DNA from 3 places in the Oceanobacillus sp. FSL W7-1304 genome. Region 1 is predicted to be linked to each of the others. Evidence: predicted binding sites of a transcription regulator. Region 1 holds the regulator's gene; each other region holds the start of a gene.

Region 1 (7,735 bases):
AACGGTGCAGTAAGAAATGGTGCCTCCCCCCGAAAATTAGATTTTCACCTCTAATTTTCGGGGGGATTTTTTTGGCTAAATATGGTGAGGAATTTAAGATAAAGCTTGTTACAGAGTATTTATAAGGCAACCTAGGATATAAATCATTGACCAAAAATATAATATGGGTAGCGAAACATCAATATTGAATGGATTAAAAAGAAGAACGATCTTCACATAAAAATGGAAAAAATGAAAAAGGACGCTTCCGCATAAGTGAGAACTTTATACGAAAACGCCCTTTTAAACTTAAATTTATAATAAATGTTACCTTTATGTTACTTTTTAGTTTGACGGGGTTCGCAACAGCATCCCAAACGTTTATAAATCAACATTTAAGGGTGGTTTGTTACATCATACCGCCCATTCCACCCATGCCGCCCATATCAGGCATTGCAGGTGCACCGCCTTCTTCAGGCTTATCAGCTACAACAGCTTCTGTAGTTAATAGCATTGCTGCTACAGATGCTGCGTTTTGCAGTGCAGAACGTGTTACTTTTGTTGGGTCAACGATTCCAGCTTCAACCATGTTTACCCATTCGTTTGTTGCTGCGTTATATCCTACGCCAACTTTTTCGTTTTTCAAGCGTTCTACGATGATAGAACCTTCTAAACCAGCGTTTTGTGCAATTTGACGAACTGGCTCTTCGATTGCGCGAAGTACGATTTTCACACCAGTTGCTTCATCGCCTTCTAGGTTTAGTTCACTTACTTTGTTGTAAACGTTGATTAGGGCAGTACCACCACCGGATACGAAGCCTTCTTCAACTGCAGCACGTGTAGAGTTCAATGCATCCTCGATACGCAGTTTGCGCTCTTTTAATTCTGTTTCTGTTGCAGCACCAACTTTAACTACTGCCACACCACCAGATAATTTAGCAAGACGCTCTTGTAATTTTTCTTTATCAAATTCAGAAGTTGTTTCTTCTGCTTGTGCACGGATTTGTGCAACACGGCCAGAGATTGCTTCTGGGTTGCCAGCACCCTCAACAACTGTAGTGTTTTCTTTTGTTACAACAACTTTCGAAGCACGTCCTAATTGTTCGATAGTAGCAGACTTAAGATCCAATCCAAGATCTTCAGTAATCACTTCTCCACCAGTTAGGATAGCGATATCTTCTAGCATTGCTTTACGACGGTCACCGAATCCTGGAGCTTTAACAGCTACAGCGTTGAACGTTCCGCGAAGTTTGTTTACAACTAATGTTGCAAGAGCTTCCCCTTCAACATCTTCAGCGATTAATAATAATGGCTTTCCTTGTTGAACAACTTGCTCTAATACTGGTAATACTTCTTGGATATTACCAATTTTCTTATCTGTAATAAGAATGTATGGATCTTCTAATACTGCTTCCATTTTATCTTGGTCAGTAACCATGTATGGTGAAGAATATCCACGATCAAATTGCATCCCTTCAACAACCTCTAATTCTGTGTTGAAGCCTTTTGATTCTTCAATTGTAATAACGCCATCATTGCCAACGCGTTCCATCGCTTCAGCAATTAAGTTACCAACTTCATCATCAGATGCTGAGATAGCTGCGATTTGTGCGATAGAGTCTTTGCTTTCAACCGGTTGAGAAATTGCTTTTAATTCTTCAACAGCAGTTGCTACAGCTTTCTCAATACCGCGGCGGATACCTACAGGGTTTGCACCAGCTGTAACGTTTTTCAAACCTTCGTGAATCATTGCTTGTGCAAGAACTGTTGCAGTAGTTGTACCGTCACCAGCTACATCATTTGTTTTCGATGCAACTTCAGATACAAGCTGTGCTCCCATGTTTTCAAAAGCATCTTCCAATTCGATTTCTTTCGCAATGGTTACCCCATCATTTGTAATTAGAGGTGAGCCGAATTTTTTATCTAAAACAACGTTACGTCCTTTTGGTCCCAACGTTACTTTTACAGCGTTTGCTAATACATCTACACCGCGCAGCATTGCTCCACGTGCTTCTTCATTGAACTTAATATCTTTAGCCACTTAAAATTCCTCCTTTAAAATAATCATTCGAAAAATTTATTTGTCGTCGTTCATGTATGTGTTGGTTTTGTGTTACGATTAGCTTACTACAGCTAAAATGTCATTTTCACGAAGAATTAAGTATTCTGTACCTTCATATTTCACTTCAGTACCAGCAAATTTAGAGAATATAATGCGGTCCCCTTCTGCAACTTCAAGTGCCACTTTTTCCCCATTTTCAGTTACACGGCCAGATCCTACTGCTACTACGCGACCTTCCTGTGGTTTTTCCTTTGCAGAGTCTGGTAGTACGATACCGCTTGCAGTTGTTTCTTCTTGCTCAACAAGTTCGATAACAACACGATCTCCTAGTGGTTTAATCATGTAGAATGCCTCCTCAATTCTTTAACGTATTAGATTTATTAGCACTCTCAATGATTGAGTGCTAATTTCTATATTCATAATAATTAATCCCATAAAAAAATGCAAGTAATGTGTCTATAATTTTATTTAATTTCTAGTAAAATTTTATGTAAAGGGGCTCATAATATTAACAGCCTGTATAATATGATAAAATATCTTTTATGATGATTGATGATCAATAGATGGAATATGTAATACATATACTAAACTATACAAAGCAAAAGGAGTCGTTTTATTTGGCACGTAGATATTGGTATGTCATTTTAACTTATATACTGATGCAGCTTTCTGCATTTCCCGTTGCTCTGCTTGCAAAGCATCATTATATCCCAGTACAAGGTGTGATTTACTGGTCCATTTTTAGCTTTATTCTCGGACTTCTTATTATTTTGTGGATTATGAAGCCCGATATGCAGATGAGAGATACACGCAATGCAGCACCGATGAGCTCAATGATACTCTGGTCAATCCTCGGTGTATTCATGGCTTTCTTTGCACAAGGAATTGCAGTAGCAATTGAAATGAATATACTAGGGATTTCACCTGGATCAGAAAACACTCAAGGTATCATGGATATAGCTCGTGCAGCCCCATTATTTATTATTATTCCTGCAGTGATTGCCCCAATATTGGAAGAAATCATTTTCCGAAAAATTATCTTCGGCAGTCTCTATAAGCGCATGAATTTCTTCTTCGCAGGTTTGGTCTCCGCCCTTATCTTCGGTTTTATTCATGAAGGGATGGAACATATCCTAATTTATGCTTCGATGGGGTTTGTATTTGCGTTTCTTTATGTAAAGACAAAACGAATTCTCGTTCCGATTATCGTTCATGCAGCAATGAACACATTAGTTGTTGTCGGGCAATTATCGATGGATCCAGAAGAAATGCAGCGACAACTTGAGCAAATGCAACGTCAGGTTGAGCAATTGCAAATGATCCTTATTGGAGGTTAATGAATGATTCATTCTTTGTTAGTTAAAGCGTTCATTTACTTCATAATGGCAATGATTTTTATTTACGTTGCCGTCCAAAGCAAAGGGCAAACAATCTGGAATCCCACCACGCTCATTTTTGCTGCTGTAGCAACGCTTGCCTTTGGAGTTGCAGTTCGATTGCTTAATAAGTATTTTCGATTGAAAAAGAAGAAGCATTAAATAGATACTATATAGATCTTCTTAATAAAAAAGAAGGCTGTTTCTAGATTAATACTGAAACAGCCTTCTTTTATTTTTATTGGATAGACTTCAACTTATCTATCCATTCATCTTTATCTTCGATTGATTTTTCAAACGTTGTGTAGCGAACAACATACAAATCATTGTCTTTCGCAAATACCCTTGCTACTTCTTCCTGATCGAGCTGAATATCATCTTCTGTTAATGAAAAATCAAAAAATCCTTCTTCCGCAGAATTAAATTCAAGCTCACCTGTAGTCATTTCTGTTAAATTCATTTCCATCATTTCGATAAAGCCTTCAGCACCTAACAATTCATCACCATCTGGATAATAATGAATCGTAAACAGCTCTGTGAAATTCGTTTGATCCTCATCAACTAAAAGAAATTCAGCGGTTGCTTCACCGTCTCCTTCCTCATAGTTCTCAAGCTCCCACTTTCCTTCATCAAACGGAATTTCTAAGCTCGTAATTGTGTCAATGTAAACACCTTCTGCCGCTGCATCAGCAGCAGTCTCTTCGATAACATCCCCATTCTCATCAAGAGGAATTATTTCGCTTGGTTCTTCAGAACTATAAATTTTCCATGCACCATCATCTGGTCGCAAGACATGAACCCCGTGTGTTTCATTATTCATAAAATCAGGACCATCGACTTTCATTGTCGTCTGTTTATAAGAGATTGTTGCTTCTTCTTCTGATTTTTCCTCCACAACTAAATCAAATAATTCCATATCTAATGTATACACAGATAATTGATCGATTGTCGTACGTGTTGAGTCATATAAAGGAGATTCACTATGTATGGTTTCCATGTAAGCATCCAAGTCATTTTCTGTTAATGCTTCTAAGTTTGCTTCAAGTACTGCAAATAATGCCTCATCTTCTGGAACTACATTTTCTTCTGCTTCTTCAGACCCATTTTCCTCGTTTGCTTCCGCATCATTTGTTTCTTCAGTTGCTTCAGCATCGTTAGTCCCTTCACTCTCATTGTCACTTTCATTTGAACATGCAACAATGAACAAACTAATAAATAAAACAAACATAATACCTAAAACCTTTTTCACGTTCACGAATAAATTCCTCCTCTTTCTCAATATATTCCCAATACAGATTAACGTAATAATCAGTAAATGGATAGATGTCTTAAGAACCAATAATTTTCAGAAAAATATTAGTTCCATTTATCTAGTTAATATTTATCAGCTTATTTCCAGTGGTTGTTTAAAACAGAGATTTTATGGAATTGATGCAAATAAATTATGGTATTTACCAATATAAGGACATCCAAATCCAACCATAAAAAAACAAGGCTTTTGACCTAAAATCAATAGCCTTGTAATTAAACAAAAATTCACAATGAGTAATATCTACTCTGGATTATCTAACGAATAATGCTTTAGGAAATAAACAAGGGCCTGCAATTCAACAGCAAGATCAATATGGTGGACCCGAATATGCTTCGGTACACTAATCCTTGCAGGAGTAAAGTTAAGAATCCCTGAAATCCCTTTTTCTACAAGCTTATCGGCGATCACTTGTGCTTCAACAGCTGGCACAGTTAGGATAGCGACTTTAATGTCTTCTAACTTTTCCTCTAAATCACGAATATCATAAACGGGTACCCCGCCAATATCCGTGCCAACCTTTTCTGTATCTGCATCAAATGCCGTAGTAATCCGGATATTATTGTTCTTCATAAAGTTATAATGAAGGAAGGCTGTGCCTAAGTTCCCAACTCCGATTAATGCAACCTCTGTAACCTCATGCTGATCCAACGTACTTCGGAAAAATCCTAATAAATACTCTACATTATAGCCGTATCCCTTTTTTCCCAATGCGCCAAAATAAGAAAAGTCTCTTCGAATTGTTGCAGAATCCACTTTTACTGCATCACTCAGCTCCTTTGAGGAAACTCGCTTCTTCCCTTGCTGATTTAAATTGTTAAGAAAACGATAATATAAAGGCAGCCGCTTGGCAGTAGCTTGTGGAATTTTATTCTGTTCCATCAATCTTCCTCTTTTCAATCCAATAGTTGTATATGATAAGTTCTTTCCTTCTATTTTAACAGAAAACGTCAAATAAGTCGTGATATTTTTCACAATTCAGTTGCCTCGTTAAATAACTATAAGATACACTGTACATGATGGGGTGAAAAAGATGATATTAATGCAACTAAACGGAATTTCCAAATCCTTCGGTGCTGAAGAGATTTTATCAAATATTAAAATTGAAATTAAAGATAAAGACCGTATAGCTATTGTCGGCAGAAACGGTGCAGGTAAGTCAACATTACTTAAAATTATGGCACAAGAATTATCGTATGATGAAGGGGAATTTTTTCAACCGAAGGATCTTACATTCGGTTATTTATCCCAGCATATGACGTTAGAATCAGGGAAAACCATTTGGGATGAAATGCTAGAGGTATTTTCCCATTTAAAATCATTGGAAAAGCAACTTCGAGCATTAGAGAAAGAGATGGAGAAAGCCAGCGAATTATCTGGAGAAGAATATGACAAAGTCCTTAAAGAATATGACAAACTTCAACTAGCATATCAGACTGATGGGGGCTATACGTATGAATCTGATATTAGAGCTGTACTTAGTGGGTTAAATTTTGAGTCCTTTGATTATGATACTCCAATCGCAGAACTTAGTGGTGGACAAAAAACACGACTTGCCCTGGGTAAATTGCTGCTTCAAAAACCACAGCTGCTTATTCTTGATGAACCGACCAACCATCTTGATATTGATACATTGTCATGGTTGGAAAACTATCTCGTTAGTTATCCAGGCGCCATTGTCATCGTTTCACACGATCGGTACTTTCTTGATAAAACAGTTTCCATTGTATATGAAATTTCACGGCATAAAACGCGAAAATACCATGGTTCGTACAGCAAGTATTTGGAGCAAAAAGCACTAAATTATGAACAGGAATTAAAGGAATTTGAAAAGCAGCAAACTGAAATTAAAAAAATGGAAGACTTTATCCAGCGGAATATTGTACGTGCTTCGACTACAAAACGAGCACAAAGCAGGCGGAAGCAGCTTGAAAAAATGGAGCGTCTTGATCGGCCACTAGGTGATGAGTCATCCGCTTCCTTCTCCTTTCAAATTAATCGCAGAAGTGGAAATGATGTATTAAAAGTTGAAGAGCTTAGCTTACGTTATGAAAAAGAAGTGGACCCTATTTTTTCCAACATACGACTGGATATAAATCGCGGTGACCGTATCGCACTTGTTGGTCCGAATGGTGTAGGGAAAACTACATTACTTAAGGCCATCTTAGGTAGACTGCAGACAGAAAAAGGAAACATCCAGCTTGGTACAAATGTACAAATTGGCTACTATGATCAAGAACAGGCTGATCTTAATTCTACTAAGACGATTCTTCAAGAATTATGGGATGATTACCCCACCATAAATGAAAAAGATATCCGCACGGTTTTAGGAAACTTTCTTTTTTCTGGAGATGATGTATTAAAGCAGGTCCATACATTAAGTGGTGGAGAAAAAGCAAGACTAGCCCTTGCTAAGCTTAAAATGCAGCAAGCAAATTTCCTTATTATGGATGAGCCTACAAACCATTTGGACATCGATAGTAAAGAAGTGCTGGAAGCAGCTTTGATTGATTTTCCTGGAACCATCCTTTTCGTATCACATGACCGCTATTTTATTAATAAAATAGCTGATCAGGTTGCTGAAATGGAACGAGATGGAATTACGATCTATCTTGGGGACTATGATTATTATTTGGAGAAGAAAGAAGAAGAGGCAGAAATCGAAAGGCTAAAACAGGAAAAGGAAACAACATCCAACTCTGAAACAAAAAAGCTAAGCTATAAGGAAGGCAAGCAGCTGCAAAGTGAAAAAAGGAAAGTCCAGCGTCGTATCTCAGAACTTGAAGAAATGATTGAACATCAGGAACTAGATATTGCACAGATTGAAGAAGAAATGACAAAACCGGAAGTTTATCAAGATCATGAAAAGTCATTGGAGCTTACAGAAACAGTGAATAAGTTGAAATACGAAATTGAACAACTTATAGAAGAATGGACTGCCCTTCAAGAGGAGAATAGTTGAACGATTTCATATAGTCCATTATAATAAACAGTAGGCAGCTAAACAGC
Region 2 (7,735 bases), 1.0 Mb from region 1:
CCGAACATAGCGGAAGTATCTAGGACGTGATCGTATAGTGTAAAATCGCCAACCGGTACAAGATCGATACCAATTTCTTTTTGCTTTTTTAAGTTTGCGAATCTAATGGCATCAGTTTTCTCTAAAAGTTCCTTTTCGGATAATTGCTTATTCCAGTATCCTTCCAAGGCGCGCTTCCATTTTCTTTTCTTCCCGATTCTTGGGTAACCTAAGTTTGAGCTAATCACATTTGTCATTTCATTTCCTCCTCATTTGTTTTCATCTTAATTCTTCCTATAGGCTGTGCGGGGTTGCTGACAACACCTCCTCGAAGTTACTTTTGGGGACTTTTTCCTGGATATATTCAATAAGACGAATAATCATGTCATAACGTGCGAAAGGTGTAATTAAATAGATACCATGGAAATATCGTAAGGATACATCAATAAGTTCCTTTGCTATTGAAATCCCTTGTTCAATCGATTTGTCTCGATCGTTCGAGACAAAGCGCATTTTATCTCTAACATCGTCATTTAATTTAATTCCTGGTACTTCATTGTGGAGAAATTCAGCATTTCTTGTTGATGTCAACGGCATAATTCCTATATAAATAGGTGTTTGGATGTGCGCTGTTGCTTCATGCAGCTGTATGATTTGCTCCTTATTGAAGATCGGTTGTGTTAGAAAATAATCGGCACCATAGCTAATCTTTTTTTCCATTCGTTTGACTGCCTTATCAAGATGAGCCACATTTGGATTAAAAGCTGCACCAACTTTGAAAGAAGTTTTCCGTCGTAAGGAATTACCAGAAAAGGAAAGCCCTTTATTAAATTGCTTGATTAGTTTAATTAGATCGAACGATGTTACATCAAAAACAGAAGTGGCACCTGGGAAGTCGCCGATTTTCGTTGGGTCTCCCGTAATTGCCAAAATTTCATGAATCCCTAACGTGTCGAGTCCCATTAAATGGGATTGCAGCCCGATTAAATTACGATCGCGGCAAGTTAAGTGAACGAGAGGTCTTAGCCCAACCTCTTGTTTTATTTTTTCGGCGATCGCAATATTGCTAATTCTTGGTGATGCTAACGAGTTGTCAGCTAATGTAATTGCATCGACACCAGCCTTCTTTAATGCCTTCACGCCTTCCATATATGCGTCTGTTTGCAGATGCTTCGGAGCATCTAGCTCAACGATGATGGAATGTCTTTTCTTTACGATATCGACTAAAGGGGTCTCTTTAGTCGTCTGATTACGTGTTACTTCAATAGGGGAAGGCTTTCTAATAATCTTCTTTTCCGTTAATGGCTTTAAATTACGAACTCCTTGCGCTAATCCTTTGATATGCTCAGGGGTTGTTCCGCAGCAACCGCCAAGCAAGCGAACACCTTCATTGCGAAAATCTTCGGCGCATCGAGTGAAATAGTCAGGTTTATTTTCGTAAACGAGCTTGCCCTCGTGATAAGCTGGCAGACTAGCGTTTGGGTAAGCCGCTAAGAATGTCTTATCTGACAATGGAACATCTTTTAATGATTGCAGCATATGAAATGGACCTAAGTGACAGTTGACGCCAACAATATTACTACCCGTATCTTCTAGCCGTTGTAAAGCATCCTTTAGCTGGATACCATTTTCAAGAATACCTGGTACGTGCATGGAGACATTTGTGATAATCGGTATTGTTGTTTCTTCTCGGGCAATTTCTAATACGGTTAATAGCTCATCAAGATTGTAATAGGTTTCTAAAATAAGGCCATCTACACCTTCTAACAGTAAGCAATATAGCTGTTCTCGAAAGCTTCGTTTGATTTCTTCTTTTGTATCATTTAATGCTTGTGCGCCATGTATCCCTCCGATAGTTCCGAGAACAAAAGTGTCTTTTTTAGCAGCCTTTCTAGCAAGTTCCACTGCTTTGGTATTGATTTTTTTAACTTGATCTTCTAAGCCATAACGAGCAAGCTTAATGTAATTTGCTCCGTACGTATTGGTTTGGATTAAATCGGATCCCGCCTCAATATATGATCGATGAATACGGGTAATTTGTTCCTCATGTGTTAAATTCAATTCTTCAAAGCAACGGTCAACGCCGTATGAATACAGCAAAGTTCCCATTGCACCGTCACCAATAAGGATCCTTTCTTCAAGAGCACTTAATAAACTCATTTTTCTGTCCTCCTTTATCGTTAAAAGTAGCAATTACCTCATTTCATTTTCTTCACTACCTTTTAATTCACTCCTTTGAAGCTGTCATTAGTGGAAAATTGTATTCGTGGTGATAAGAAAAGGTGGGAAAACATAAAAAGACCCCTTCCGAAAAGAAGAGGTCATGTATGTATTATTCACTTTACTCTTCTTATCTACCAAGCATTAATGCTTGTTGGAATTAGCACAGTACTTAAAAAAGCCTGTTGCCGAGGTATCGTAGGGCCAAATCCCTCCACCTCTCTGGATAAGAAAATAACGAATATTCAGTTGTTAAATCCATTTTGCATAAATTTTATAGTTTTGTCAATTGTTTTATTAAATACATTTTTGTTATTATTAAAACAAATTTGTGGTGTTGCTAAGATATGTGCATTTTTAGGATACAATATAAAATAATATGAATGAAAGGTTCATTCATTAAATGTGTTTTATTCAAATTTCATGTCATTTATTTTGTTTTATATCCAAGTAAAAAGGAGGTTTTATCTTTGCAAGTGAGAATGGAATTAACATATCGTACAAAAAAGGGATTAGAGACGATGCTTAGCTCAGATATGATGCAAGCTGGACAAGCCGTCATCATTGCTGAAGACATGGAGAAAACTGGAAGAATCAAGCAATTAACATTTATTGATAGCAATGATAGAAGCTGGACCTATAAGCAATTAAAGAAATACATGGAAGAAATTAAAACGGAACCGCATGATATAACTGTCTATTTTGATGGTGGATTTGACTTGAAGACAGATAAAGCAGGTCTTGGCTGTGTCATTTACTATGAGCAAAATGAAAAGGCCTATCGGATAAGAAAAAATGCTTTAGTGGAAGGCCTTATAAATAATAATGAAGCAGAATATGCGGCGCTTCATTTAGGATTAACTGAATTAGAGCTATTAGGTGTGCACCACTTACCAGTAACATTTGTTGGAGATTCAAAGGTTGTCATTCATCAGTTGGATGGGGAATGGCCATGCTATGAAAAGGAGCTATCAGCATGGATTAATCGGATTGAACAAAAGTTAGAACAGCTTGGAATTGCCCCAACTTATAAAGATGTGTCCCGGAAAATGAACCGTGAGGCTGATCAATTAGCAACACAGGCCCTACAAGAGATTGAAATTATGAGTCATCGTGAGCGCTGATAGATAATCAATCATACAGACAAATTAGCTAATCCGGTAGTTTAGAAAACCTTTCCATCTAACTTCAAATGAGTTGTTTTTCGTAATACATTATATTATCATTTAACTGTTGTTTAATTTAAAAAATAATAGTTGTGCACTATTTCACGAAGCAGTACAGTATAAAATTTTGGTAGTTGTAAAGGAGCAGGGCATTGAATATAGGGATTGATAAGATAGGTTTTTATACACCGCATTTATATGTAGATATGAACAAATTAGCTGTTGCAAGAGACATAGAGCCGGAAAAGTTCACCGTTGGAATTGGACAGGAAAAAATGGCGATTCCGCCTATTACACAAGACCCGGTTACATTGGCTGCGAACGCTGCACTTGGGATTTTAAACGAGGCAGATAAAGAGAAAATCGATTTTGTTATTTTTGGTACCGAATCAGGTATTGATAACTCGAAGTCTGCAGGGGTCTATGTACATAATTTACTTGGGTTAAATCCCCATGCACGTACTGTTGAAATGAAGCAGGCATGCTACGGTGCAACTGCTGGAATTCAATTGGCAAAAGGGCATATTGCATTAAATCCGGAAAGCAAGGTATTGGTAATAGGTTCTGATATCGCGAGGTACGGTCTAAATACCGCCGGTGAATCCACACAAGGTGCAGGAGCAGTTGCGATGGTGATTAGTGCAAATCCAAGAATCATGGTCCTTGAAGAGCATAGTGCTTATTTTACAAATGACATTATGGATTTCTGGAGACCGATTTACTCTGACAAAGCGTTTGTTGATGGAAAGTTTTCCAATGAGCAATACATATACTTCTTTTCGAAGGTTTGGGAGCAGTATAAAGAAAAGTCAGGTCTTGAATTGAAAGATTTTGAGGCAATTTGTTACCACTTGCCATATACAAAGATGGGATTAAAGGCGTTACGTACGATTTTAGATGAAGGTACAGAGGAAGACAACGAAAGATTGGTTGCGAATTATCAAGTAAGTACGCAATATAATCGAAGCGTTGGAAACATCTACACGGGATCTTTATACTTAAGCTTGTTATCGCTTCTTGAACTTAACGAGGGATTAGAAGCCGGATCAAGGGTTGGTTTATACAGCTATGGTTCAGGCGCTGTTGGAGAATTTTTTACTGGGATTCTACAGTCCGATTATCGTGAGCATCTTCACATCAATGATCATAAACATTTATTTGATTCAAGAATGGAAGTAACTGTTCCCGAATATGAAAAACTATTTGAGGAGACCCTACCAGTTGATGGTTCGACATTAGAGCTTGATATTACAAAGGATACTGCTGCAATTTGTCTAAGTGGAGTAGAAGATAATAAGCGTTTGTATGTAAGGAAGTAGGAATTCAGTATACTAGAAACTTCTAGATTATATACAAACACGTTATCATAAAAAATTGAAATTAGCTTAATTTTATGTTAGAATATTCTAATAGTACATTTTGAGATAATATTCACTTCTTCCTAGGGAAATATACTAGTGAAACAAATTTATAGCAGATGAGGCTGTCTTGGAAGGTCGCGATTTTGCGATTTCTCAGACGGTCTTTTTTAATGCAAATACTGCATTCTTTTATGGGTTTTGGAATACATTTAGCATTAATGTGCTAATACCCTGCAGCAAAGCGTTTCACATTACAGAGGGAGATTTCTAGTTAATATGCATTATCATTATTAAATTGGTTGAAAATTATGTTGGCAGATAGAAAAATATAAAATTTTCAATCTGCATAAGTGCAATTAAGGCATTGGCTTAAAGGCTTGCACTCCGATGTATAGAGGTTTCTAAGAAAGCAAAGAACACTTTCTTAAGAATTCCTTTAACAAATGCCAAGTTTTCTAATGACTGAAATTTAGCGTGAAGGAGAAATGAGCAAAATTGAGTGTTGAAAAAAATAAGTACCAGGACCAGTCGCTGTTTAACCTTACATGGCCACTGTTTATTGAAATATCTCTTCATATGAGCGTGGGTATTATTGCTACATTAATCTTGAGTGGATACTCTGATAATGCTGTTGCGGGTGTTGGTGTTGCAAACCAGATAATGAACATATTTATTTTGGTATTTAACGTAACAGCGATTGGAGCAACCATTCTAATCGGTCAGAATTTAGGTGCTAACCAGATTAAAGAGGCTCGTACCATTGCAAGATCCGCTTTCGGACTTAACTTTTGGATTGGTATTGGTATGACGATTATTGTTGCTATATTTGGAGGGATCTTTCTAAACTTTTATGGGCTAAGTGGGGAGGTCTATGGTTACGCGCATACTTATTTAGTTGTTACTGGCTTATCTCTTTGTCTTGAAGCAGTCGCTTTGGCTTTAAGTGCAGTTTTACGCAGTTATGGACATACGAGAGAGACAATGTTTGTAACGATCGTGATGAATGTGATTAGTATCATCGGTTTCCTCATAGCGATTAATGGTTTGTTTGGAATTCCGGTGACAGGAGTTGTTGGAGTCTCCATTTCAATAATTGTTGCAAGGTTATTTTTAGTATTTGCGCTATTATTTTTCGTTTATAAACGCCTTGCGATTCGATACAGAATCAATGATATTTTAAAGATCGACAAGACGAACACAAAAAATTTAATGGGTATTGGAATTCCGTCTGCGGGAGAACAGTTATCTTATCAACTGTCGCAAGTCGTGATAACGAGCTTTGTAGCAATAGTTGGGGATGCAGCTTTAGCAGCTAGGGTGTATATTTTAAATATTTCAATGTTCTGTTTCATGTTTACCATGGCAATTTCACAAGGGACACAAATATTAGTTGCTCGTTATATAGGGGCAAAACAGTATAAAAGAACATTAAAGCGAGGGTTAAAAACACTTCGGATTGCCTTTTTCGTTTCAGTAGTTATTTCCTTTATTATTGCATTTACTGGGGAAAGCCTTCTTGGGTTATTTACAGAGGATCCAATGATTATTGCTGTTGCACTTCCAGTATTATGGGCAATCGTATTTATAGAACCAGGTCGTGCGGTGAATATGGTCTTGATGGGTTCATTAAAATCAGTAGGGGATGTCCGGTTCCCTGTAATTATAGGGATCATTTCTATGTGGGGACTTGCGGTAGTGCTAAGTTATGTGTTTGGGATTTCTCTTGGACTAGGACTTTTGGGAGTCTGGCTAGCTCAAGGTGTAGATGAATGGGTACGTGGAATATTTGCCTTTAGACGTTGGAAATCACAGCCTTGGCTAAGGAAGAAAGTGAGGAAAGATCCTGCCTAAGTATTTTGAAGTAAAAAGGCCGCTGCTGTTGAAAGCATCGGCCTTTTCTATATTTATCGTATTAACGGGCTGTAATTCCCCACCTCTAAGCAGAAGAGAACCAAAACATGATAGGTTGGGGGATAGTCCTGTTAATATTATGTTCAAGGATCTGTGGATTTTCTATACAGTCCTAACATTCAGTAGGGAGGAAGAGAATCCCCACTGAATGAAGTTTCACTCTATATTTTTAATGCAGCACGTTTCGTTAACAGACGAATAAGTATAATTGTTATAAGTACTGTAACGAATACGATCGGCCATGCCAAGCCATTTGGAACAATATCTAATGCTGAGAAGTTTTCGAATAGCGGTATATCTAGCACTATTCGTATCATGGAGTCCTTAACTGCGATGATTGCAATTGCCACAGCAATAAATAATATACCGAAAAGAACGTTTATGCGATAAAATGCAGCACTAATCAGCCAGCCAACAAGATAAAATACGAATAGATGTAGGCTGAATAAGCCAAGTGAGAGAAAAATATTAGATTCCGGACTAATAAATGGTGTTAGTAGGAACGATAAAAGAACCTCACCAATAATATTACCGTCAATATCGATAACAATATCCTCTAACGTACGGTCTGCTAATGCAATCTGAGAAAAATTAGTAACAATTAATTTTTCTACCAAGCTAATCAGATAGGTGAGAATCGGAATAACGATAGATAAGCCAAAACTTGCAATCACATTTCCAAGGAAATAATCTTTACGTGTTATACCATGTTCTACATAATAGGGCAGAAAATTTATGGCAATAATACCGATGACGAACATATAAATATTACCTGCTACATAGCTGGCACTGTAGAATGTATCTAGGTGTTCGCTTAAGAAAATTTTACCGATATTAATGATGAGGTGAATACCGAGTGCCCAAAACGTCCAAGTAAGCTGTACCCAAAATAAATCCAAGGAAACTTTAGGGAAAAGACTAGGTCTATTCATGTTCATCATCCTCCTTTGTAAGCTGGATAAATAGATCTTGGAGTGATACGGGACCAATTGTAAGCCCTAATTCTGAAGCAGCTAATCGATCGGCTTCATTCATTTCACCGTAAATCGTTACAGATTTTGTGTCTCCTAATTGCTCCTCGTTAAGTATTTCTTTGTT
Region 3 (7,735 bases), 430 kb from region 1:
TGGTAAGCAACATATTTTATCTAAAATTATTCAGCGTTATCTATCTCCTGTCTGGGAAGTAACGAATGTATTTTTTGTTTTCTTTTTCGTTGGGATTGTTGGGTTCTTTCCACAATCGGCATATTACTTCGGAACAATTTTACTGATTCCAGGAAGTATTGCGCTAGTTTTGCTGGCAATCCGAGGCTCTTATTATGCGTTTGAATCGTATGGAGCACGAGGTCATAAAGGATATGCCTTTATGTATGGAGCTTCCGGACTGTTAATTCCAGCTTCATTGTCGATTGTCTTAACCATCTCTGAGGGTGGGTTCGTATCCATCGTGAACGATAACCCAGTGCTTGATTACGCAGCTCTATTTACTAGCCCATTAACCTGGTCTATTGTGGCATTAAGCATTGTTGCTGTTTTATATATATCCGCTGTCTTCCTTACGTGGTACGCATATAAAACTGGTGATACAAAAGCAACTGATTTGATGCGGAAATACGCACTTGGGTGGGCTTTACCATTGATTATTACTGCTAGTGGCATTGTTTATGAATTAAGCTCTCACAATGAAGCCCACTTTGAACGGATTATGGATTTGTGGTGGATGTTTGCACTTTCCTTTATATTATGGTTTGCAACAGTATGGCTCATCTGGAAAAGAAGAAACTACGGTATGGCATTCTGGCTGCTTGTCGGTCAATTTGCAATGGCATTTTTCGCGTATGGAGTTTCCCATTATCCGTACTTGCTTTACCCGCATCTTACCATTTATGAAGGGTTCACTAATACGGCGATGGCAATTTCATTAGTATTCGTGTTTATTCTTGGCCTAGCCTTATTGCTTCCCTCCTTGTATTTGTTATTACGGCTATTTCTGTTCGATAAAAATTATGTACAAGGAATCAAGAATAAGAAGGAGTGAGCTAAATGTTTCATGATTTTCTAATCTTTGTCGCTCCCATTCTCATTATTCTAATTGCGATTGCGGTTGCATTTTGGGGAGCCGGTAAGGATAAACCTGTAACAAAAGAAGCTGACGAGGACTAATCTTCTCTGTCAGCTTCTTTTTCTTTTTACAGATCTGCCAAAAAGACACTTTGTTCGATTTTCTTCATTTGATAAAAATAACCTTTACTTTTCATCAATTCTTCAAAGGTGCCAGCTTCTGCAATTTCCCCTTGATCCATGACAATAATTTGATCCATTTTCTCAAGCCCTGTTAAACGGTGACTAATTAAAACGACTGTATCATTTTCAGCTACTTCAAATAGCCGTTTATATAGCTGTTCCTCTGTTAATGCATCGATGGACGAGGTTGGTTCATCCAGCAGCCATAATGGTGCTTGTTTTAGCAGTATTCGCGCCAGTGCTAATCGCTGCTTTTCGCCGCCTGAAAGATTCTCTCCCTTTTCTAAAACTTGATCATCCAATCCAAAATGATTTAACTGTACGTGAAAAAGAATGTCTTCCATCTCTCTGTCAGCTAATCCATCCTGAGAAATCGCTAAGTTATCTCGAATTGTTCCATAGAAAAAATGGTTCGACTGAAGCATAACATTCGCATGCTCCCAAATGCTCTCAGCTTTTAGATCGGCTACCGATTGATCATTAAGTGAAATAGCACCATCTCGTACCTGGTATAATTTCAGTAAAAGCTGCATAATGGTAGACTTCCCGGACCCACTTGGACCGACAATTGCCGTTTTTGAACCAGCAGGTAAATGAAACGTTAGATCTTTTAATGTATCACGTGATTCTGTCGGAAAAGCAAAGGACACATCATGAAAAGTAATGGAAGGAGCCCGTTTAATTTGCAGCGTTTCGAACGAATCATCCTCATTTCCTTTCCTCTCCATTACCTCATCTAGCCTTGTTACTGCCTGACGACTTTCTTGAAGATAGCTTGGAAAAGCCGCCATCGGAGAAGTATTTTCAAACAGTGTTAAGGATATCATCACAAGCATGGCAAGAAACAAACCATCTAGCTGCTGTACGGATACAAAATATGCACTTACCGTTAGCACGGATACGGAAACAAGTAGGGATAGAAACGTATTTGCCGATTCACTAAATAAACGATGCACATTTTCCCGCTCCTGCTCCAACAAATACGTATCAGCTGATTTTAATAATGCTTCCTCTTTGTCATCTACTTGCTGATATATTTTTAAATCACGAAACCCGTACAGGAATTCTGTTACTTCCGTTGATAAATTGCCTCGCTCACTCCTAACACGATAATCGATTTTCCGTTGCTTCATGCCGATGACTAACGGAACAACCAAAGTGGTTAATAATAATCCAAGTAGCAGAAGCAAGGCTGCTTCAATGGAAAAATAAGCCGTGAAAAGAATGGTAACAAGAAATACAAGAACAAGCACTATCGGTGGGTAAAAAACACGTAAAAAGTAATTTTGCAGCGATTCTACATCGCCAACGATTCTTGCTAGTAAGTCTCCACTGCGATGACTTTGAAAAATAGTTGGTGCGAGTGGCTCCATTTTTTTATAAAACGAAACACGCAAATTACTTAGCATTGTAAAAGTCGCTCGATGTGAAAAATATCTTTCACCATATCGACTTAATGCCGATATTATTCCGAGTAGCTTAACGATCGCAACAAGTACCATCAAGGAATAGATCGGTGGCACTAAGGCTGCCTTGGAAATTAAATAACCACTCGATGAGAATAGCCCGACGGCAGTTACTCCAGCTAGAAATCCACAAGCAATTGAAAAAATGACATCTTTTTTTTCCTGCAACACGATCTTGATGACAGAACGTAATCCCTTCATTTAGTCATCCCTCCCTGCTGTACAGTCACCATATTCCGATAGGCTTCTACCGTTGTTAGTAACTCATCATGTGTTCCTGCTGCCTTAATTTCACCGTTATCTAAAAGGACGATTTTATCAGCCTTTTGAATCGTATGAAGGCGGTGAGCAACCGTAATAACTGTCGAATGTTTTCCTAGTTCCTCCATTGATTTCTGAAGAATTTGTTCCGTTTGCAAATCCAGCCCTGTCGTCGGCTCATCAAAAAGAATGACAGATGGGCGTTTGAGAAATGCTCTGGCTAGCGCTATTCGCTGTTTCTCCCCACCAGAAAGGCCTCTTCCTCCTTCACCGATTAACGTGTCATATCCATGTTCAAGCGAATCCACTAAATCATTAATCCCTGCCTTTTCAGCTGCTTTGATAATTTCTTCTTGATATGCGCTTTTTGTAGAACCAATTGCAATATTCTCTGCAATCGTACCTGAGAATATATACGGATTCTGTGAAATATAACTTAATTGGTCAAACCAATCCTTCTCTCTGTATTGCTTTAAGGAAGTTTCATTTACTTGAATCATTCCCTCCGTTAGCGGGACTAGTCCTGCTAGCATATGCAATAATGTCGTTTTTCCTGATCCCGTTTTTCCGATAATCGCAATCTGCTCAAAAGCTTCGAGTTCTAAATTAATATGCTTTAATGCAAAACCGCCTTCCTTGTAAGAAAATCCTGCATCATTCACTTTAATATGGACTGGCTTTTTTTTCGCCAAGGGTAGTTCTCCCCATCGTGTCTCATCATCTTCGAGTGCAGAAAGCTCTATATCTAATTTATTCGCTGCCGCCATGCTCGTCCTTCCCGTATGAAATGAATTTCCTAGCTCCTTTAATTTCGTGTAAAACTCTGGAGCAAGAATAAGCATTAAAAAGCCAGTAAAAAACGTGATATCTTGAAAAATAATCATTCGAACAGCAACTTCTAACGCGATAAGCCCAATGCTTAGCATAGAAATAAACTCTAAAGCCAGAGAATTCGTAAATGCAATTTTAAGCACTTCCATCGTTGCATCACGGAAATCTAAGCTGCTTTTTTGAATGGTTTTCTCCTGCTCTTTAGACCGTCCAAATAATTTCAATGTTGTTAACCCTTGCAGCGTATCAAGAAACGTACCGGAGAACGCATTCATCTTATCTAGCTGCTGTTCGGATTTGTCTTTCGTATTAAAGCCAATAATTATCATAAATATAGGAATAAATGGTGCGGTAACTAGGATAATAATTCCTGTTGCCATATGTTCCATTAAAATAACAACAAGGATGAAAAGCGGTACAATCGTTGATTGAATAATTTGTGGAATATAGCTGCTAAAATAAGAATCTATTTCATCAACCGTATCCAATAGGAGCCCAACCTTTTGGCCAGACTGTCCTTCCAATGAAGCTTGCATTGAATTTCTTGAAAATGTATGTACAAACAGCCTGCGCAGCTCTCTTTTAGCAAGAGTAGCCATTCTTGCTCCTGCTCTTCCATTCAAATAATTTAGTCCTGTCCGTAAAAAAAGCGCTACGACTAAGCCTATAATTAACGGGCTAATTTCTGAAAATGAATAGCCTTTTAGGAAAATACGATCAATGATTATCACAAATAAATAACCTTGACCGATAATAGCAAACGCAGAAAGAATCGCAAGCACAATAAAAAGTATGAGCTTTCCTTTCTGTTCTGCTGCTATATTCTTCAATCTATTCATTGATTCTCCCCCTAACGAAAGCTATTTTAGTGAACATCTTCACATAAGTATACATGATTTAAAATACCGAAGTAAACGGATAGCTAGGGTGTTAACATAGTTGTCGATTTTAAGGGTGATAAAATTAACCTTGCTCCTTACGTTAGAGAATTTTCACCGTCTCCAAAAGAGGAAGTAGAATTCACGTAAAAACTGCCCAACAAAACGAGCGATCGCATAGTCTCACTTTGTTGGGCAGTCAGCTACTTCTTAATAAATTTTATAGCAAAGTAAATAACGCATGCAATTACAGCATAAATGAAAAACATGACAAAAAAGCCCCATAGTCCCATTACTGCATCTGCAAACTCCATGTTTCCCCGATTCGTAATTGCTTGCTGCAATTCAATTGCAAAAACGATAACAACCATAATGGTGAACGTATAGATAAAGGAAAATATCGTCGTACTCCATTTAAGCTTTTCCAATAGCTTGAAAAAGATATAGACAAAGAAGAAAATCGTCATTCCCATAAAGCCCATAATCCAAAAATGGAGTTCTTTATCTGTCATATGTAGACCGAACATGTCTGTAAGGATGTCATGAATATTATTTACAATTTCCGCAAGAGTAATAACGATTTCTCTCATTTTATCTCCCACTTTTCATTTGTCTTTATTACAATTTATCCAAATCATCAGCCATCTCCCAAAGTCAGTGATTTAGATAATCGTTCTATTCCGAAAGCGCGTTTAAATTTGCCAATGCTTTCTTCAATTGGACAATCTCTTCTTCTGTTAAAGTAACACCTTTACCCATCTTTTCCTTACCAGGTGCCCAGTCTCGTAAATCATATTTTGGTGGGCGACCATTCCAGCTGATCACATTCAATTCCTTTGTCCATCCTTTTGGCGACTCCGAAATAACAGCAATTGTTTCTACAATTTTATAATTTAATTCAGCCATATTCATACTCCTTTATGCTTCATTCTATTTAACAATCAAAACAGGGCACTTGGCGTTCTGTACAATCGTATTGCTCACACTACCTAACAGAAGACTTTTTATATTACTAAGCCCCCGATTGCCTACAATGATCAAATCTATTTCGTTAGCTAAAGCATATTCACAAATCGCTCTCCCCGGGTTACGCTGTGAAAAGTCCGTCCGAATTTCCGTTATCGTAACAATTCCTGATGCTTCCATTTCCTTCTTGATTTGATGTAGTTCCGGTAAAAGAAATTCTGCATCTGCCATGGATATGTTGCCTGCAATAGCTGTCTCGTTACTTTTAATTCCCGGTGTCACAACAGAAATAACATGTACTTCTGCTTTTTCTGTAATTGACGCCTGATTCTTTGCCTCTTTAATCGCCTTTTTACTACGATTTGAACCATCATACGATACGAGAATTTTTCGATTCATTTGCATTCCTCACTTTATTAAAGGTTAGCTACTTAATCCACTTAATTTATTATACATGGATACGTCTAGAGAGGTTAATTTTTTAATGGCTTTCGTCAGACTTCATATTTGGTAAGTTGACGCTGATGTACGGACTGCGCCCCATATTTTGGAGTAGGTTCGACTTATCGAACATTCCTGCGCAGGTGATTCACTCCAGGGTATAAGTGCTACTAATCTATGTCTTCCCAAGTCGGTAAGTCTTCGTTATCGTGTCATAAGGTATTTATCCACAGCATTCCCTGGTATCAAAAAAAGGAATAAGCTTCACTGCTTACTCCTTTTCTCTAACTTAATATCCGATTGCGTTTTTCACTTCATAGGCCGCTACTAGTTTACAAATAGACGCTCTTTCTGACTCCGTCAATGGTACAAGTGGTAGACGAACACCACCAACTGGTACTCCAATATGGTTCAGTGCTTCTTTTACTGGGGTAGGGCTTGGAGCTGAAAACAATGCTTTCATTACTGGCAAAATATGTCGGTGTATAGCACTGGCATTAGCTACATCACCATTCTGAAAAAGCTTTACCATCTCTTGCATCTCATTACCTAATATGTGTGATGCTACAGAAATAACCCCAGTTCCACCTACAGCAAGTGTCGGCAATGTCAGACTATCATCCCCGCTGTAAACAGTAAAATTATCAGAAGTATGGCTTATAATCTCCGAAACCTTATCTAAATCCCCACTAGCTTCTTTTAGTGAAACAATGTTTGGGATTCTAGAAAGTCGAACAATCGTTTCTAATTCCATGTTTACCACACTTCTACCTGGAATATTATAAAGCATGACAGGAAGTGCTGTACTTTCTGCAATCGATTTAAAATGCTGATACATGCCTTCTTGTGACGGTTTATTATAGTAAGGAACAACAAGCATAATCCCGTCAACACCTGTAGCCGCTGCCTCTTTCGTTAATTCAATAGATGCTCTTGTATTATTCGTACCAGTTCCTGCAATAACAGGAATCCTTCCATTTACTTCTTCTACAACTGTTTGAAATAACTTCACTTTTTCATTATTAGAGAGTGTTGGTGATTCCCCCGTTGTCCCAGCAACAACTAAACCTTCTGTACCGTTTGCTATCAAGTAATTAACTAAGCCCTTTGTTCGTTCAAAATTAATTTCTCCCGCCTCATTAAACGGAGTAACCATTGCTGTTAATACATTACCAAAATTCATATCAATACACCCTTTTCATCCAATATTTTATTGATGCTTTAGGACCAAATTAAAAAGCAGCAACGAGAGAGAGCTCGCTGCCGCTTATAGAACATTATTTACCGTTCTAAGCTTGATAGCCCTCCATATAGTTTCCTATATGACAGTCCCGTATCTATTTGATAACAGGCCCAGCTTCAGAAGATGAGTCTTCTTCCACTTCGGCAAATCCCCCTTTCCTCACATTTCTTCAGAGCTCATTCTCCTCCATGTAAGTATTAATGGTCTTTGCACCTCTACCCTTACTTTACAAATCTAAAATAAGAAAGTATTTAATTATTATGTGTATTATAACAGGGATATATCTAGAAAACAAGCATTTGAACCACATGAAAAGAACAGCATTACTTTCAAAATGATGGGCAGGATAAGCGAACAAAACATACGCTATTACATAACTTAATTCTGAGGAGGTAATTAAGATGGAGCGAAATTCATATCGTGACCTCCCTGCAAATTTCGGTGATAAGCTAATTCTAGTAGGTGGTTTAATTAGTACCATTGGAAGTAATTTGGCAGTTATTGGTTCCTTTATCACATACGAACAGGAA

What was found. Region 1 encodes Rex, which represses fermentation and respiration genes when NADH is low (regulators of the CRP and FNR family bind a similar motif). Its sites were predicted from a motif close to TTGTGAAATATTTCACAA; they were not measured.
Region 2: a site for Rex is predicted at 3,456-3,473, ahead of NYE61_RS04755 (hydroxymethylglutaryl-CoA synthase). Genes of this name have one in related genera too.
Region 3: a site for Rex is predicted at 4,544-4,561, ahead of cydD (thiol reductant ABC exporter subunit CydD). Genes of this name have one in related genera too.

The regions. Positions count from the first base shown of each region.
Region 1 covers NZ_CP150211.1:1,932,415-1,940,149, forward strand. The annotation lists gene groL (chaperonin GroEL) at 389-2,020, opposite strand; gene groES (co-chaperone GroES) at 2,099-2,383, opposite strand; gene NYE61_RS09745 (CPBP family intramembrane glutamic endopeptidase) at 2,659-3,378, shown strand; gene NYE61_RS09750 (YdiK family protein) at 3,382-3,579, shown strand; gene NYE61_RS09755 (hypothetical protein) at 3,656-4,672, opposite strand; gene NYE61_RS09760 (redox-sensing transcriptional repressor Rex) at 4,970-5,608, opposite strand; gene NYE61_RS09765 (ABC-F family ATP-binding cassette domain-containing protein) at 5,760-7,688, shown strand.
Region 2 covers NZ_CP150211.1:931,339-939,073, reverse strand. The annotation lists gene metE (5-methyltetrahydropteroyltriglutamate--homocysteine S-methyltransferase) at 1-236, opposite strand, end outside; gene NYE61_RS04765 (bifunctional homocysteine S-methyltransferase/methylenetetrahydrofolate reductase) at 274-2,139, opposite strand; SAM riboswitch class I at 2,327-2,432, opposite strand; gene NYE61_RS04760 (reverse transcriptase-like protein) at 2,670-3,323, shown strand; gene NYE61_RS04755 (hydroxymethylglutaryl-CoA synthase) at 3,518-4,684, shown strand; gene NYE61_RS04750 (MATE family efflux transporter) at 5,222-6,577, shown strand; gene NYE61_RS04745 (hypothetical protein) at 6,799-7,569, opposite strand; gene NYE61_RS04740 (ABC transporter ATP-binding protein) at 7,562-7,735, opposite strand, start outside.
Region 3 covers NZ_CP150211.1:1,498,995-1,506,729, forward strand. The annotation lists gene NYE61_RS07435 (cytochrome d ubiquinol oxidase subunit II) at 1-913, shown strand, start outside; gene cydC (thiol reductant ABC exporter subunit CydC) at 1,065-2,786, opposite strand; gene cydD (thiol reductant ABC exporter subunit CydD) at 2,783-4,516, opposite strand; gene NYE61_RS07450 (hypothetical protein) at 4,759-5,145, opposite strand; gene NYE61_RS07455 (PC4/YdbC family ssDNA-binding protein) at 5,231-5,461, opposite strand; gene NYE61_RS07460 (universal stress protein) at 5,486-5,920, opposite strand; gene dapA (4-hydroxy-tetrahydrodipicolinate synthase) at 6,252-7,145, opposite strand; lysine riboswitch at 7,254-7,431, opposite strand; gene NYE61_RS07470 (hypothetical protein) at 7,607-7,735, shown strand, end outside.